2 regions of the Pseudomonas fungipugnans genome follow, and region 1 is predicted to be linked to the other one. Evidence: riboswitches for the same ligand, from Rfam matches in the RefSeq annotation. Region 1 holds a riboswitch; the other holds the start of a gene.
The links. A riboswitch is a leader RNA that binds a small molecule or an ion and turns the genes downstream of it on or off. The one in region 1 is predicted to bind cobalamin.

Region 1 (8,427 bases):
GCGCTATGGCGCCGACGCCCTGCTGGCGGTTCACGCCCACGAAGAGGGCGGCCAATGGCAGGCCAAATGGCACTTGTGGCTGGGCGATCAGAAAGAAGCCGGCAGCGTGCAGGGGGCTGATATCAATGCGGTGGCCGATGCGGTGATGCTGGCCGTCAGCGAGCGCATGGCGCCTCGTTTTGTCGTCAAGCCCGGTACATCGGGCGAACAGGTGCTGGAAGTGCAGGGCATGACTCTTGAGCACTACGCGACCCTCGGTCATCTGCTGGAGCCTTTCGGTGGGCATCTGCTGAGTGTTGATGGCGATCGCATTCTCTATCGCGTCAACGGCAGTGCCGAGCAGTTGCGGGCGCAATTGTCGCTGGCGAAATTGCAGGAACTGCCGGCTGAAGCGGCCGTGCCTGTCGCGCCAGTTACACCGGCGGCCGACGGTTCAGCCCCAGTTGCAGCGCCTGCACCGGGTCAAGCGGCGCAATTGCGTTTTCGCTGGTAAGTCTTTTTTCCTTATATAGATGTGGAGTGATTCATGGGCGATACGCGGCGTTGGTTCTGGTTGGGTGGGGTGGTTCTGCTGTGCGTGTTCGTCTGGCTGTTGCATCCGATCCTGACGCCATTTCTGGTGGCGCTGCTGCTGGCCTATCTGTTCGACCCGCTGGTGGATCGGCTGGAGAAGCTCGGCCTGTCGCGTACCTGGGGTGTGGTGACGGTGTTTGCACTGTTCACCCTGATCGTCACCACGTTGCTGCTGGTGCTGGTGCCATTGCTCGCCAAGCAATTGTTCCGCTTGTACGAACTGGCGCCACAGATGCTCGACTGGCTGCAACACACGGCGGTGCCTTGGGTGCAGTCGAAGCTGGGGCTGGCGGACGGTTTCTGGAAGTTTGACAAGGTCAAGGCCGCCATCAGCGAGCACATGGGCCAGACCACCGACATTGTCGGCGTGGTCCTGAGTCAGGCAACGGCCTCAAGCCTGGCGCTGATCGGCTGGCTGGCCAATCTGGTGCTGATCCCGGTGGTGAGCTTCTACCTGCTGCGGGACTGGGACGTGATGATGGCCAAGATCCGCAGCCTGCTGCCCCGCGATCGTGAAGAGCGCATCGTGGCATTGGCCGGGGAATGCCATGAAGTGCTCGGGGCGTTCGTGCGCGGGCAGTTGCTGGTGATGTTGGCGCTGGGCGTAATCTACGCCGCGGGTCTGATGCTCGTCGGGCTGGAGCTTGGACTGTTGATCGGCCTGATCGCCGGTCTGGCGGCGATTGTGCCGTACATGGGTTTTATCATCGGCATTGGCGCGGCGCTGATCGCCGGTCTGTTCCAGTTCGGCGGCGACCTGTACCCGATGATCGGTATTGTCGCGGTGTTCATGGTCGGGCAGGCGCTGGAAGGCATGGTGCTGACGCCGTTGCTGGTGGGTGATCGCATCGGGCTGCACCCGGTGGCCGTGATCTTCGCGATCCTGGCCGGGGGCGAGCTGTTTGGCTTCACGGGGGTGCTGCTGGCGCTGCCGGTGGCGGCGGTGATCATGGTGCTGGTGCGTCACGTGCACGATTTGTACAAAGATTCGGATATCTATAGCGGTGTCGACGAGCCGGAGTTATAGGCCTCCTCGATTATCCGCAGCGGGCGGCCTGGCCTTTGTCAGGTTGGCCCGCGTTCCCTGTGCAGCTGTCACATGCGCTGCCAAAAAAACTGTCATGAAACCAGTGCGTTAACGCAAACCTTTGATTTTGCTTGTGGTCTGGCGCATTGTGCGGGCTGGCTCACGGGTATAAACTTCGCAAACTTTACACAGAGGCCACTAACGGTTCCTTTGGAACTGTTCAGTCAGCATGAAACCGATTCAGCTGCCCCTAGGTGTGCGTCTGCGTGATGACGCTACCTTTATCAATTACTACCCAGGCGCCAATGCCGCTGCACTCGGCTATGTCGAGCGGCTATGCGAAGCCGACGCCGGCTGGACCGAGAGCCTGATCTATCTGTGGGGCAAGGACGGGGTAGGGCGCACGCACCTGTTGCAGGCCGCGTGCCTGCGCTTCGAGCAGATGGGGGAGCCCGCTGTGTATCTGCCATTGGCGGAGCTGCTGGATCGCGGTATCGAAATTCTCGACAACCTTGAGCAGTATGAGCTGGTCTGCCTCGATGACTTGCAGGCAGTCGCCGGGCGAGCGGATTGGGAAGAGGCGCTGTTCCACCTGTTCAACCGTTTGCGTGACAGCGGTCGGCGTCTGTTGATTGCAGCTTCGACCTCGCCTCGCGAACTGCCAGTGAAGCTGGCGGACCTCAAATCACGCCTGACCCTGGCGCTGATCTTCCAGATGCGTCCACTGTCGGACGAAGACAAATTGCGTGCCCTGCAATTGCGTGCGTCTCGTCGCGGACTGCACCTGACTGACGAAGTTGGCCATTTTATTTTGACTCGCGGCACCCGTAGCATGAGCGCGTTGTTCGAGCTGCTGGAACGTCTCGATCAGGCCTCGCTCCAGGCTCAGCGCAAGCTGACCATCCCCTTCTTGAAAGAAACCCTGGGCTGGTAGCCGGGCCCCGGAAATAGGGGGTTCTAGCGGCGTTCGGCATATTTCAGGCGCCAGAAAATCCGCTTTCCTGCAAGGTTGCAGGCCGCGTCAGTTTTTAAAATGGGCTTAAGCGCTTAGATGTTAACGAGAAACCGATAAGTCACATCTTGATCGATTGAATTTGCAAATGAGGTCGATAGCGGGCATAGTCTCGGCTTCTTTACAACTTCAGCCACGGTCGTGCCCATGCTAAATCGCTTCGCACCCCTCGTGCCTCTCGCACTCGTCACCCTGTTGTTTGGTTGCGCTGCGCACTCTCCAGTGTCTCAGCAAGCGCAATCCCAACAGGTTAAAAATTCTGCTACTGCACAATCTTCCGTTATTTATCAGGAAGCTCTTTATCAAGAAGAGACGGCCACCGAAAAAGAACTGGCAAGCTTCGCCGACGGCAAGTCGTACCAGCTTCCGGTTCTGGCCGACAGCATCCTTGAACGCGGCATGTCCCTGATCGGTACCCGTTACCGTTTTGGCGGCACCTCTGAAGCCGGTTTCGATTGCAGCGGCTTCATCGGGTACCTTTTCCGTGAAGAAGCCGGCATGAATCTGCCGCGCTCCACACGCGAAATGATCAATGTGGACGCTCCGCTGGTCGCTCGCAACAAACTCAAACCTGGCGATTTGCTGTTCTTCGCGACCAACGGTCGTCGTGGACGCGTCAGCCATGCCGGCATCTACCTGGGTGATGATCAATTCATCCACTCCAGCAGCCGCAAAAGCGGTGGCGTACGGGTAGATAGCCTGGGCGACAGCTACTGGAGCAAGACTTTCATCGAAGCCAAGCGAGCACTCGCCATGGCGCCGACTGTGGTCACCGCTCGCAAGTAAACAGAGCCTTTGTCATCACGCCTGTGGTGACAAAACAGCCCTTGATGAGCGAGTAGACGGATAGTTTGTAAGGCGAACTTAAAGTCTTACTTGAAGTTTGCCGCGTAGCCGCTAGAATCCTGATCTATTATTGATGGCAAACCGCCTGCGCTCCGCGTAGGCGGTTTTGTTTTCTGCCTCCCCGGTAGAAAACGCCGCAGCCAGATCAGGGTGTTTCCTTATGACGACGTCGGCCCGCCTCACCCTAATGCTCCTCGCAGCGCTGCTCAGTGCCTGCGCCAGCCGCACACCGCCTCCTGCGCCGGTGGTTCGCGCTCCGATGGTCTTCAACAACACTCAAGACTTCTCTCCTGAAGCGCAAGACGTGCTGTTCCGCGCCTTGGGTCTGGTGGGCACGCCTTATCGCTGGGGCGGCAATACGCCGGATTCGGGCTTCGATTGCAGCGGCCTGATCGGTTACGTCTATCGCGATGTCGCGGGCATCACCCTGCCGCGCTCAACCCGCGAGATGATCGGCATGCGTGCGCCTGATGTCGGCAAGGAAGGTCTGCAAACCGGCGACCTGATTTTCTTCGCCACCAATGGTGGTTCCCAGGTCAGCCATGCGGGGATCTACGTGGGTGAAGGTCGCTTCGTGCATGCACCGGCCACCGGCGGCACGGTGAAGCTGGACAGCCTGTCCAAGGCGTATTGGCAGAAAGCCTATCTGAGCGCCAAGCGCGTGTTGCAGCCAGAGCATCTGGCGCATAACCCCTAGCCACACCTCAAATCAAATGTGGGAGCGACGGTGCGTCGCTCCCACATTGGTCATGCGTTGGTTGGACGGTGTTTATTTAGCCGCCGAAATCCGCCAAATCTTGTTCCCCACGTCATCCGCTACCAGCACGCCACCCTGCTGGTCGACCACTACACCCACCGGCCGGCCCATGGCGTTTTCATCCTTGTCGAGAAAGCCCGTGAGCAGATCAACCGGTTGCCCATTCGGTTTGCCCGCCGTAAATGGCACAAAAATCACCTTGTAACCACTGTGCGGTTTGCGGTTCCACGAGCCGTGCTGGCTGACGATTGCCCCATCGGTGAAGGGTGCCGGCAGTTTGCTGCCCTCGGCGAAGCTGAAGCCGATGGACGCCGTATGCGGGCCGACCGCGTAATCCGGAGCGATAGCCTTGTCGACCATGGCCGGGTCTTGCGGGCTCACGCGCACATCGACGTGGTGGCCGTAGTAGCTGAACGGCCAGCCGTAGAAAGCACCGTCCTTGACCGAAGTGATGTAGTCCGGCACCAGGTCGCTGCCAATCTCGTCGCGCTCGTTGACCGAGGTCCACAGCGCACCGCTGGTCGGCTCCCAGCCCATGCCGTTGGGATTGCGCAGCCCTGAAGCGAAGATCCGGTGGTTGCCGGTGGCGCGGTCCACTTCCCAGATCGCCGCACGGCCTTCTTCTTTGTCCAGACCGTTTTCGCCAACGTTGCTGTTGGAGCCGACCGTGACGTACAGCTTGCTCCCGTCCTTGCTGGCGATGACGTTCTTGGTCCAGTGGTGATTGATCGTGCCGCCAGGCAGGTCGGTGACCTTGATTGGTTGTGACTTGATCGTCGTATCGCCGGTTTCGTAGTGAAAACGCAGCAAACGATCAGTGTCAGCGACATACAGGTCGTTGCCGACCAGGGTCATGCCGAACGGTGAGTTGAGGTTTTCCAGAAACACTGTGCGGGTTTCTGCTACGCCGTCGTGGTCCTTGTCCCGCAGCAGGGTAATGCGGTTTGCGCTCGGAACGCCGGCGCCAGCCTTGCCCATGACTTTTTTCATCACCCAGCCACGAATGCCGCTGCTGTCGTCCGGCTTGGGCGGGGCGTTGGTTTCAGCCACCAGCACGTCACCGTTAGGCAGCACGTACAGCCAGCGCGGGTGATCCAGGCCTTCGGCAAACGCAACCACCTGAGTACCGTTCGCCGCCACCGGTTTGCTGCCGACAGGCCAGCCAATGGCCGGGGCGATGTTCACTGTCGGGATCAGGGTCTTGTTCGGCTCGGGCAGTTTGGGTGACGGCCCGGTGCCGTCGGAGACTTGCAAGCTGGAGGATTCGCCACAGGCGGCGAGCCCTCCGGCGAGAGCGATGACGAAAATGAACTGAGGCTTGAGCATACTGATCTTCTTCCCTATGAATGCAGTGGTCCTATTCATAGAGAAGCGTAGACGATCGATGGTTCAACCCGTCAGCCCCGGGCTTCCTTGAACAGCACGGCGATGCCCGGATGATAGTTGCCGGCTTCGTTGCGCAACTTGCGGTAGGCATAAGGGAAATACCAGGCCACGGCGCAGCAGTGCTCTTGTTGCAGGTCGTCGACCATGTCTTGCAGTTCTTCCGGGGAGGCGCTGTGCTGGGCCTTGTGCGGGGCGACGAACAGGCAGCCGAGCTTCAGGTCGCTGGCATAGCTGATGCGTTTCGCGTCGCTGGTGATGTCCTGCAACGGCTGGCTCAGGTTTAGGCTGTTGACCCGTGGCCAGCGCTGGGTGGTTTGCAGCCATGCGCGTTCTTCGCTGCTGGCAATCAACAGGTCGGCGCGTGCATTGCGCTCGCCGTCTTCGTGCTGCTTGCGGGTCGGCGTCTGTTGCAGCGTGACCATCTGCGCCATCCAGGCCGCGGCGGAGAGCAGCCCGAGGTTGGCTTTTTCGTCGTTCCAGTAGGGCGTGTCGTGATCGCCCCGGACGGCGTTGTAGCGGTCGATACAGTCGAACCAGCGTTCCAGCAATGGGCGCAGGAATTCCAGCTTCGGGTTGCTGATGATCATGCCTTGCATGTTACTCACCCTTGTTATTGTGGTCTCAGATTGTGGCTATTTGATATCACTGTGAAGAGTGTGGCACAAGAATGGCGCCGGTAAATTGATCGACGGCAGTTTTTCGCCGGGCGGTGTCCCGGCTTTACCCGGCTTTAATTGACGCTCCAGCGCCAACCCTCTAACCTTCGCGGCTTGTTTCAGGTGCTCTGTGACTGTGGTCGACAGAGTGAAACAGGGAAGTCGGTGAGTGAGCTTTTCCCGCGAAGAGCCTGCACGATCCCGACGCTGCCCCCGCAACGGTAAATGAGCGAAAACTGCGTCTTGAGCCACTGTGTCGAACCTCGACATGGGAAGGCGCGCAGTCCGGCAGAACCTGCCGCTCATGAGTCCGGAGACCGGCCTGATCCATCCAGCGGCATCACGGTGGGCGATGCCAGGCTTTTTGCCGTCTATTCCTGTGCCTGCCCGCCGTTATCCAGCCTCAACGGAGAGCTCCCCCATGACCGATACCCCCGAACGTGACGAACGCCATCTGGCGCGCATGTTGCGCAAAAAAGCCGTGATCGACGAACGTATCGCCAACTCGCCGAACGAATGCGGCCTGCTGCTGGTGCTGACCGGCAACGGCAAAGGCAAAAGCAGCTCGGCGTTCGGCATGCTCGCCCGTTCCATGGGCCACGGCATGCAGTGCGGTGTGGTGCAGTTCATCAAGGGCCGCAACAGCACCGGCGAAGAATTATTCTTTCGCCGCTTCCCCGAGCAGGTGCGCTTTCACGTGATGGGCGAGGGCTTCACTTGGGAAACCCAGGACCGCCAGCGCGACATCGCCGCCGCCGAGGCCGCGTGGGTCGTGTCCCGCGAATTGCTGCGCGATCCTTCTATTGGCCTGGTGGTGCTGGATGAGCTGAACATCGCCCTTAAGCACGGCTATCTCGATCTGGATCAGGTGCTCAGCGACTTGCAGGCCCGTCCGCCCATGCAGCACGTGGTGGTGACCGGTCGCGGCGCCAAGCCGGAAATGATCGAGTTGGCCGACACCGTCACCGAGATGGGCATGATCAAGCACGCGTTCCAGGCCGGGATCAAGGCGCAGAAAGGCGTCGAACTGTGAATCAACCACGTCATTGCCCGGCGGTACTGATTGCCGCGCCGGCCTCCGGTCAGGGCAAGACCACCGTCACCGCCGCACTGGCCCGGTTGCATCGCAATCAGGGGCGCAAGGTGCGCGTGTTCAAATGCGGCCCGGACTTTCTTGACCCGATGATTCTCGAGCGCGCCAGCGGCGCGCCGGTGTATCAACTGGACATGTGGATGGTCGGCGAGCAGGAAAGTCGTCGACTGTTGTGGGAAGCCGCCCTTGATGCGGACCTGATTCTGATCGAAGGCGTCATGGGCCTGTTCGACGGCACGCCGTCCAGCGCCGACCTGGCGCGACACTTTGGCGTCCCGGTGCTCGGCGTGATCGACGGCACCGCGATGGCCCAGACCTTTGGTGCACTGGCCTTGGGCCTGGCGCGTTATCAGCCGGACCTGCCGTTTGCCGGCGTGCTGGCCAACCGCGTCGGCACCTTGCGCCACGCCCAGTTGCTGGAAGGCAGCCTGACCGAGGGCTTGCGCTGGTACGGCGCCTTGTCCCGGGAAACCGGAATCGAGTTGCCGAGCCGTCATCTGGGGTTGGTTCAAGCCAGCGAGCTGAACGATCTCGACGTGCGTCTTGATGCGGCGGCCAATGCGCTGGCCAGCAGTTGCGAGGTAGCGCTGCCCCCGGCGGTGGAGTTCGCCGCACCGGATGTGATCGAGGCCGAGCCGTTGCTGGCTGGCGTTCGCATCGCCGTGGCCCGCGACGAAGCGTTCGCGTTCACCTACGGTGCGAGTCTGGACCTGCTGCGTGCCATGGGCGCCGAACTGCTGTTTTTCTCGCCGATCCGCGATACGCAGTTGCCGGAAGTTGACAGCCTCTATCTGCCGGGCGGCTATCCGGAATTGCACCATGTCGCGTTGTCGCAGAACAGCGCGATGCTGCAAGCGATTCGTCAGCACCACGCGGCTGGCAAGCCGTTGCTGGCCGAATGCGGCGGCATGCTGTATCTGCTCGATTCGTTGACCGATGTCGAGGGCACGCGTGCTGAACTGGTGGGACTGCTGAGCGGCGATGCGGTGATGCAAAAGCGCCTCGCTGCCTTGGCGTTGCAGGCGGTTGAGTTGCCGGAAGGCCTGCTGCGCGGGCACACCTATCATCACTCCCTGA
Region 2 (8,427 bases), on a different contig from region 1:
TTCAAGTCACACAGGTACGTGTCCAGACGCGGCAGCCAGATCGCCGCGTCGGCGTCGCTGTCGAGTTTCTCGTCCAGTTGCAGTTCGCGATCAATATGGGTGTCGCGCACCAGTTGCAGGATGTCGCGCTGCAACTCACGGGCACGGCGCGGATCGAGCAGCTGCGCTTCGTAATACTCGTCGGCCAGCAGCTCAAGATTGCGCAGCGGGCCATAGGTTTCGGCGCGGGTCAACGGCGGCATCAGGTGGTCGATGATCACCGCCTGGGTGCGGCGCTTGGCCTGGGCGCCCTCGCCCGGGTCGTTGACGATAAACGGATAGATGTTCGGCAACGGCCCGAGCAATGCGTCCGGCCAGCAGTTCTCCGAGAGCCCGACACCTTTGCCGGGCAGCCATTCGAGGTTGCCGTGCTTGCCGACGTGAATCACGCCGTGCGCGCCGTAGGTGTGGCGCAGCCAGAAATAGAACGCCAGATAGGCGTGCGGCGGCACCAGGTCCGGGTCGTGATAGACCGCGCTCGGGTCGACCTGATAACCCCGAGCCGGTTGAATGCCGACGAAGGTCAGGCCGAAACGCAGGCCGGCGATCATCATCCGGCCGTCGCGGCACATCGGGTCGTTCTGTGGCTCGCCCCAGCGTTCCAGCACCGCCCGGCGATTGGCCTCGGGCAGCGCGTCGAACATCATCAGGTAGTCATCCATCGCCAGGCTTTGCTGGCACGGACGCTGGTCAATCGTATCGAGGTCATTGCTGACCCCGCCGAGCAATTGCTGAATCAACGCCGTGCCGCTGTCCGGCAGTTCGGCAGGCAGCGGATAGCCTTGCTGATGCAGCGCACGCAGGATATTCAGTGCCGCCGCTGGCGTGTCGAGGCCCACACCGTTGCCGATACGACCATCGCGGGTCGGGTAATTGGCAAGGATCAGGGCGATGCGTTTTTCAGCGTTGGGCACGCGCGCCAGATCGGTCCAGCGCCGCGCCAGTTCGGCGACAAAATCCATGCGCTCGGGTTGCGGGCGGTAGCAGACCACGTCGGACTGACTGCGCTCGCTGCGCCAGGCCAGATCCTTGAAACTGATGGGCCGACTGATAATCCGCCCGTCCAGTTCCGGCAGCGCAATGTGCATCGCCAGATCCCGCGGGCCAAGGCCCTGCTCGCTGGCGCGCCAACCGGGTTCATTGTCCTGGGCACAGATCGCCTGAATCACCGGGATGTTGCGGCGAAAGGGGCGCAGGTGCGGCGCTTCGGGGCTGGACTGGGCGAAACCGGTGGTGTTGAGAATCACCGCTGCCTCGACCTCATCCAGCCAGTCCTCGACCCGCGTCAGGCAGCCGGGCTCTTTGAGGCTTGCCACAGCAATCGGCAACGGATTCAACCCCGCCGCCAGCAACCGCTCGCAAAAAATATCGATGAAGCCAGTGTTGGCCGCCTGCAAATGCGAGCGGTAGAACAGCACCGCCGCCACCGGTTGACCGGCCAGCCAGTCGGCTTGCCAATCGTTCAGTTCTGCGGGGCTTTTTTGTGGATGGTAGATCGCCGTGCGCGGCAGGGTTTGCGGTTCGCGCCACGGGTAGTCGCGGTCCAGCCATTGACTGGCCAGGCAGCGAAAAAAATCCAGGGCATTGCCCATGCCGCCCTGACGCAGAAATTGCCAGAGACGGTCGCGGTGTTCAGCCGCCACGCTGCTGAGGTCGCTGAGTTCCGGGTCCGGACGATCGTCGCCGGGCACCAGGATCAGTTGCACGCCGCGTTCGGCCAACTCCACCAGCCGCTCGACGCCGTAGCGCCAATAGGCGATGCCGCCGTGCAGCGAGATCAGAATGACCTTGGCATGACGCAGCACTTCGTCGACGTACAGATCGACCGAGGCGTGATTCTGCACCTGCATCGGGTTGGCCAGGCGCAGGCTCGGATAATCGTCGGGCAACTGCTGCGCCGCTTCGGCGAGCAGCGCCAGGCTGGAGTCGCCGCTGCACAGGATCACCAGCTCGGCAGGGGTTTGTCCAAGGTCGGCGATGTTGTCATCCGACACGAAACCGCCGGGCTGGGTCCTGAGCAGGTGCATGGGTTAAACGCTGATCGCGGCGCGCAATTGCGCTTCGAGCAGGGCGGCGTCCAGTTCCTGACCGATCAACACCAGACGCGTGGTACGCGCTTCATCGGCGCCCCACTGACGGTCGAAGTGTTTGTCGAAACGGGTGCCCACGCCCTGGATCAGCAAGCGCATCGGCTTGTTCGGGATCGCGGCAAAACCCTTGACCCGCAGGATGCCGTGCTTGACCACCAGTTGTGTCAGGGCGTCGAGCAACAGGCTTTCGTCGGCTTGTGGCAGTTCGATGGAGATCGAATCGAAGGCGTCGTGATCGTGATCGTCGTGGTCGTCATCGCCTTCACCGTGGTGATGGTCGTGATGGCTGTGGCGGCTGTCGATGTGTTCTTCGGAACCGGCACCGAGGCCGATCAGCACGTCCAGCGGCAGGCGACCGCTGCTGGCTTCGATGATCTTGACTGCTGGCGGCAGTTCTTCGGCAACTTCCAGGCGCACGCGGGCCAGGTCTTCCGGGCTGATCAGGTCGGCCTTGTTGAGGATCACCAGGTCGGCGCTGGCCAATTGGTCGGCGAACAGTTCGTGCAGGGGCGATTCGTGATCCAGGTTCGGATCGAGTTTGCGCTGGGCATCGACCTGATCCGGGAACGCGGCGAAGGTGCCGGCGGCCACGGCCGGGCTGTCGACCACGGTGATCACCGCGTCAACGGTGCAGGCGCTGCGGATTTCCGGCCACTGGAAGGCTTGCACCAGCGGTTTTGGCAGGGCCAGGCCCGAGGTTTCGATGAGGATGTGGTCGAGGTCGCCACGACGGGCCACCAGTTCACGCATCACCGGGAAGAATTCTTCCTGAACGGTGCAGCACAGGCAGCCATTGGCCAGTTCGTAGACGCGGCCGTTGGCTTCTTCTTCGGTGCAGCCGATGGAGCACTGCTTGAGGATTTCGCCGTCAATGCCCAGCTCGCCGAACTCGTTGACGATCACCGCGATGCGGCGACCCTGGGCGTTGTCGAGCATGTGCCGCAGCAAGGTGGTTTTGCCCGAGCCGAGGAAGCCGGTGACGATGGTGACGGGGAGTTTGGCCAGTGTTTTCATCGGATGCCCTTTGGCAAGGTGGCGGGCATACGGGACGACAACCGGCAACGCTGAGCGCGCGGGAAGAGTTCGCCACCGGATCACCCCGCCCGGTTGTAGTGAGAATCTGTGTCGAGGCAGGTCTCCTGGCTGAGGGTGTGCCAGTCAGTTGACTGGCGTTGGCTGCGCCTTCCCGTTCGCCCGACAGACAGGGCTTGCAGTGGCGTGGCAGCGAACATCACCGTTCACAGTTGCGGGGGCAGCCGCGGCATTGACCGCGTTCCCTTCTTAGCTTCGGCAACCGCCGAAGAACCTCGAAAGCGCAAGGCTACGCATCGTGTGGGGGCGGGTCAATGTCCGCAAGCTGATTGCGCTCCTGTGGCGAGGGGGCTTGCCCCCGTTCGGCGGCGAAGCCGTCGCTAGAATCTTGTGCAAGGTATGTCGGCAGGTATGTCGGGGGCCGCTTCGCAGCCCAACGGGGGCAAGCCCCCTCGCCACAGTATTGAGAACCCTTGCCAATTGACTCCCCTGCCCCGCCTATGCTCTGCTGCGCGTCTTGTTACGGGTGCCCTTCACAGGGTGAAACGGGAAACCGGTGAATCATGTGCTTTACTCTAAAGCCATGTCAGTCCGGTGCTGCCCCCGCAACGGTAAACGAGGACGCGTCAGATCCACTGTGCCACACAGCATGGGAAGGTGATGCGTTGCAGGTGACGGTGAAGACCGCTGCCCCTCGTGAGCCCGGAGACCGGCCCGCAACACCTAGAGAACAAACCCGCGGTGGGCGGGCGCTGTTTAAGCTCTGCGTGCCTGCGCGCGGGGTTTTCATGCGCCCTGTTCACCCGCTGACAGACCAGAGGGAAGCGCCATGTCGATCATCAGCAGCACCAACCACAGCACCGCCAGCACCACCACGACCTTGAGCCAGCGCCTGACTGCCGCTATCGGCGCGTCGATCCTGGGCGCGTGCCTGGTGTATTTCGCCGGTTTCTCGCACATCGACGCGGTGCACAACGCCGCTCACGACACCCGTCACAGCTCCGCGTTCCCGTGCCATTGAGAGCTGCCGACATGATCAAGCGTATTGCTCAAACCGCAGGTTTCACCGGGCTGCTGGCCGCCCTGCTGCTGACCCTGCTGCAAAGTTTCTGGGTCGCCCCGTTGATTCTGCAGGCCGAGACGTTCGAAAAATCCGAACCCGCCGCCGCTGTCGTCCATGAACACGCCGACGGCGCCATGGCCGCCCACAGCCACGATGCGCAAGCCTGGGAGCCGGAAAATGGCTGGCAGCGCGTGCTGTCCACCACCGGCGGCAACCTGGTGGTTGCAGTCGGTTTCGCGCTGATGCTCGCGGGCCTCTACACCCTGCGCGCACCGACCAAAACCTCGCAAGGCCTGCTCTGGGGCCTGGCCGGTTATGCGACGTTTGTGCTGGCACCGACCCTCGGCCTGCCGCCTGAACTGCCGGGCACCGCTGCTGCCGATCTGACGCAACGGCAAATCTGGTGGATCGGCACCGCCGCTTCCACGGCTGTCGGCATCGCGCTGATCGTGTTCAGCCGCCACTGGCTGATGAAAATCCTCGGTGTGGCAATTCTCGCCGTGCCGCATGTGATTGGCGCACCGCAACCGGACGTTCATTCGATGCTGGCGCCTGAAGCCCTGCAAGCCCAGTTCAAAATTGCTTCGCAGTTGACCAACGTCGCGTTCTGGCTGGCCCTGGGCCTGATCAGCGCCTGGTTGTTCCGCCGCAAAAGCGAAGGTCAATACCACGCATGACCGATACCAGCGCCGCGCCGACATTGGTGGTCGGCCTGGGTTGCCAACGCGGCTGCCCGGTCAGTACGCTACGGGCGCTGCTGGATCAGGCGTTACAGGCTCATCAAATCGAGTTGCGGGCGATCAAGGCACTGGCCAGCATCGACCTGAAACGCGACGAACCGGGCCTCGTTGAACTGGCCGCCCAGTTGGCACTGCCGTTGATGTATTTCAGCAGCGAACAACTGGCCGGCTATCAGCCACAGCTCAGTCACCGCTCGCAAATCGCCTTCGAACGCACCGGCTGCTACGGCGTCGCCGAAAGTGCCGCCCTGGCCCTGGCTGAACAACTGGCTCAGGCGCCGGCAAAGTTGCTGATTTCACGGCAAAAATACGCTCAGGCCACCCTCGCATTGGCCGGCGCCGCGTAAAATCCCCGATAATCCCCGCTTCGATCATGAGCAATCTTCATCTGAAGCCTTGCCCTGCCCTTTTTTCACAGCTCTTTTTTCAGGAACTGACGATGACCGTCTACTTCATTGGCGCCGGCCCCGGCGACCCGGAACTGATCACCGTCAAAGGCCAGCGGCTCATTCGCAGCTGCCCAGTGATCATCTATGCCGGCTCGCTGGTGCCGGCTGCCGTACTGGACGGACATAGCGCCGAACAGGTGGTCAACAGCGCCGAGCTGCACCTGGAACAGATCATCGAATTGATCAAGAACGCCGATGCCCAAGGCCAGGACGTGGCCCGCGTGCATTCCGGCGATCCGAGCCTGTATGGCGCGATTGGTGAGCAGATTCGTTATTTGCGCGAGCTGGGGATTGCCTTTGAAATCATCCCCGGCGTTACCGCCACGGCAGCCTGCGCGGCGTTGCTGGGGGCTGAACTGACGCTGCCGGACATTTCACAAAGCGTGATCCTGACCCGTTACGCCGACAAGACGGCAATGCCGGCCGGCGAGGAGCTGGCCAGCCTGGCGCAACACGGTGCGACCATGGCGATTCATCTGGGGGTCAATCATCTGCAAAAGATCCTGGTGGAACTGCTGCCGCACTACGGCGCGGACTGCCCGATCGCGGTGATTCACCGGGCGACCTGGCCGGATCAGGATTGGGTGGTGGGGACGCTTGAGGACATTGCCGAGAAGGTGGAGGCCAAGGGGTTTCGGCGCACGGCATTGATTCTGGTGGGCAGGGTGCTGGGCAGCGATCACTTCAGTGAGTCGTCGCTTTACCGCGCGGGGCATGCACATCTTTACAGACCTTGAGCCAACCACCCCCTGTGGCGAGGGGCTCGCCCCCGTCCGGCGGCGAAGCCGTCGCAAAACCTGCATGTAAGGTATACCTGAAAAAATGCCGGGGCCGCTTCGCAGCCCAACGGGGGCAAGCCCCCTCGCCACAGGTAACTGTTCACCCATAAAAAAACGGCGCTCACGGGGCGCCGTTTTTTTTTATGTCCGCAGCGAACACCTTAGTAGTAGGCGTTTTCTTTCTGCGTGTGGTCGGTCACGTCGCGAACGCCCTTGAGCTCGGGAATGCGTTCGAGCAAGGTGCGCTCGATGCCTTCACGCAAGGTGACGTCGGCCTGGCCGCAGCCCTGGCAACCGCCGCCGAACTTGAGGACGGCGATGCCGTCTTCAACCACATCGATCAGGCTGACCTGACCGCCGTGGCTCGCCAGCCCCGGGTTGATCTCGGTTTGCAGGTAGTAGTTGATGCGCTCGTTGACCGGGCTGTCGGCGTTGACCATCGGTACTTTGGCGTTCGGCGCCTTGATGGTCAGCTGGCCGCCCATGCGGTCGGTGGCGTAGTCGACTACCGCATCGTCCAGGAACGCTTCGCTGAACGAGTCGATATACGCGGTGAAGCTTTTGAGCCCCAGCGCGGTGTCTTCGGGTTTTTCTTCGCCCGGCTTGCAGTAGGCAATGCAGGTTTCGGCGTACTGGGTGCCAGGCTGGGTGATGAAGACGCGGATGCCAATGCCCGGGGTGTTCTGCTTGGAGAGCAGATCAGCCAGATAATCGTGGGCGGCGTCGGTGATGGTAATAGCGGTCATGGAAACTCCTCGCAGGCTTGGGCGCAGTTTACGCCAATCATCGCGCCGCACAAAGTCCTAGTATTTTTGTCGGGAAAGCGCCAGCACTGGCTGACTTGGTGTTTCGCCGTCGATCCAGGTTTTAAGCCACCGATAGCTACGTTTTTCCACCCATTCGTAGCTCAGCCACGAAGCGATGCCGATGATCATCGCGCAAACGGTGAACATCAGATAGGGATTGACTCCATAGCGCTTGGCGACAAATCCACCGGCAGACAGCACCAGCACATGCATCAGGTACACCGAGTAGGAGCAATCGCCGAGCAGTTTAAGCACCTGGGCGCCCTGAAAATAACGCTCAAGCGCCATGCACGACACCACCAACACCGCACTCGGCAAGCCCCAGGCCAGCAGGCGAGGCGCTGGCGGCCAGTGATAGATTGCCAGCAGCGCACCGATAATACCGAGCAACGGCAGCCAGAATCCGGGCCTGATCCATCCACGTCGATAGAGCATGCCCAGGGCCATGCCCAGCAGGAATTCGTAGACGATGTCCGAACGGTAGAAATCGCTGATCCAGCCATAACCTGTCCAGGCCTGGCACACGGCAAACAACAGCGCCGCAACGATCAACAGCCGCACCTGCAAACGGAACAACAAGGCCCAGGCAAACAGCAGGTAAAACAGGATTTCGTAGTTGAGGGTCCAGCCAACATTGAGCGTCGGGTAGATCCCGTATCCGCCGGGGTTTTGCGAGGGAATGAACAGCAACGAGAGCAGCACGTGCGGCCAGTCGACCGTCTGGTCGGGCAATACCGGCTGCGCGAACACCACGATCAGCGCCATCAACAGCGTGTACAACCAATAGGCTGGCACGATGCGGATCAGCCGATAGAGCAGAAATTTGCCCGGCGCCAACGCCTTGCCTTCGGTGGAAAGGAAAATCACCAGACCGCTGATCACGAAGAAAATATCGACGCCCACTGCGCCCTTGTCGATGAACGCCTGCCCCACCGGCCCGCGTGCCTGGAAGTTGAAGAAAATCTGCATGAAATGGTGACAAACCACCGCCCAGGCTGCGAGTGCACGCAGGGCCTGTACTGAAATCAACATCAAACGCGCTCCCGACCACAATTCACAAAATCACCATCTCCCCCTGTGGGGTGTGGTGGTTCTGGTAATTGGGACAACAGGCCCGCATCAAAAGTCGATCAAAGATTCTCGTACCGGTTCATGTCCAGCACGCCCTCTTCCATCGGGTCAGTCTCATGGAGGTAGGTGCTCAGATCATGGAAGTAAAACCAGAATTGCGGATGGCTGCGGCGGATGCCCCAGCGTTCAACGATTTTCTCGAAGCGGTTGGCGCTCCTGGCGTTTTCCATGGCATCGACAAACGCCGGCACCTGATCGGCGGGGATATTGAAGATGAAGTTCGGGTAGCTGCTCAGCACACCCGGATAAATGGTCAGGGTGTCGAGCCCCGGCTGATAGCGCAGAGACTCGCCGAGCA

Region 2: linked by a shared signal. The riboswitch ahead of cobW (cobalamin biosynthesis protein CobW) and the one ahead of cobO (cob(I)yrinic acid a,c-diamide adenosyltransferase) in region 1 are both predicted to bind cobalamin.

The regions. Positions count from the first base shown of each region.
Region 1 is NZ_JARBWL010000002.1:2,143,577-2,152,003, forward strand. Features, by position in the region: gene POF45_RS24905 (DUF2066 domain-containing protein) at 1-493, shown strand, start outside; gene POF45_RS24910 (AI-2E family transporter) at 527-1,600, shown strand; gene hda (DnaA regulatory inactivator Hda) at 1,830-2,534, shown strand; gene POF45_RS24920 (C40 family peptidase) at 2,760-3,398, shown strand; gene POF45_RS24925 (C40 family peptidase) at 3,619-4,155, shown strand; gene POF45_RS24930 (PQQ-dependent sugar dehydrogenase) at 4,228-5,541, opposite strand; gene POF45_RS24935 (hypothetical protein) at 5,613-6,197, opposite strand; cobalamin riboswitch at 6,362-6,597, shown strand; gene cobO (cob(I)yrinic acid a,c-diamide adenosyltransferase) at 6,679-7,290, shown strand; gene POF45_RS24945 (cobyrinic acid a,c-diamide synthase CobB) at 7,287-8,427, shown strand, end outside.
Region 2 is NZ_JARBWL010000001.1:881,840-890,266, forward strand. Features, by position in the region: gene cobN (cobaltochelatase subunit CobN) at 1-2,066, opposite strand, end outside; gene cobW (cobalamin biosynthesis protein CobW) at 2,070-3,143, opposite strand; cobalamin riboswitch at 3,242-3,454, opposite strand; cobalamin riboswitch at 3,669-3,893, shown strand; gene POF45_RS03620 (CbtB domain-containing protein) at 3,991-4,182, shown strand; gene POF45_RS03625 (CbtA family protein) at 4,194-4,901, shown strand; gene POF45_RS03630 (cobalamin biosynthesis protein) at 4,898-5,311, shown strand; gene cobM (precorrin-4 C(11)-methyltransferase) at 5,404-6,150, shown strand; gene nfuA (Fe-S biogenesis protein NfuA) at 6,354-6,938, opposite strand; gene POF45_RS03645 (acyltransferase family protein) at 6,996-8,030, opposite strand; gene POF45_RS03650 (fatty acid cis/trans isomerase) at 8,129-8,427, opposite strand, start outside.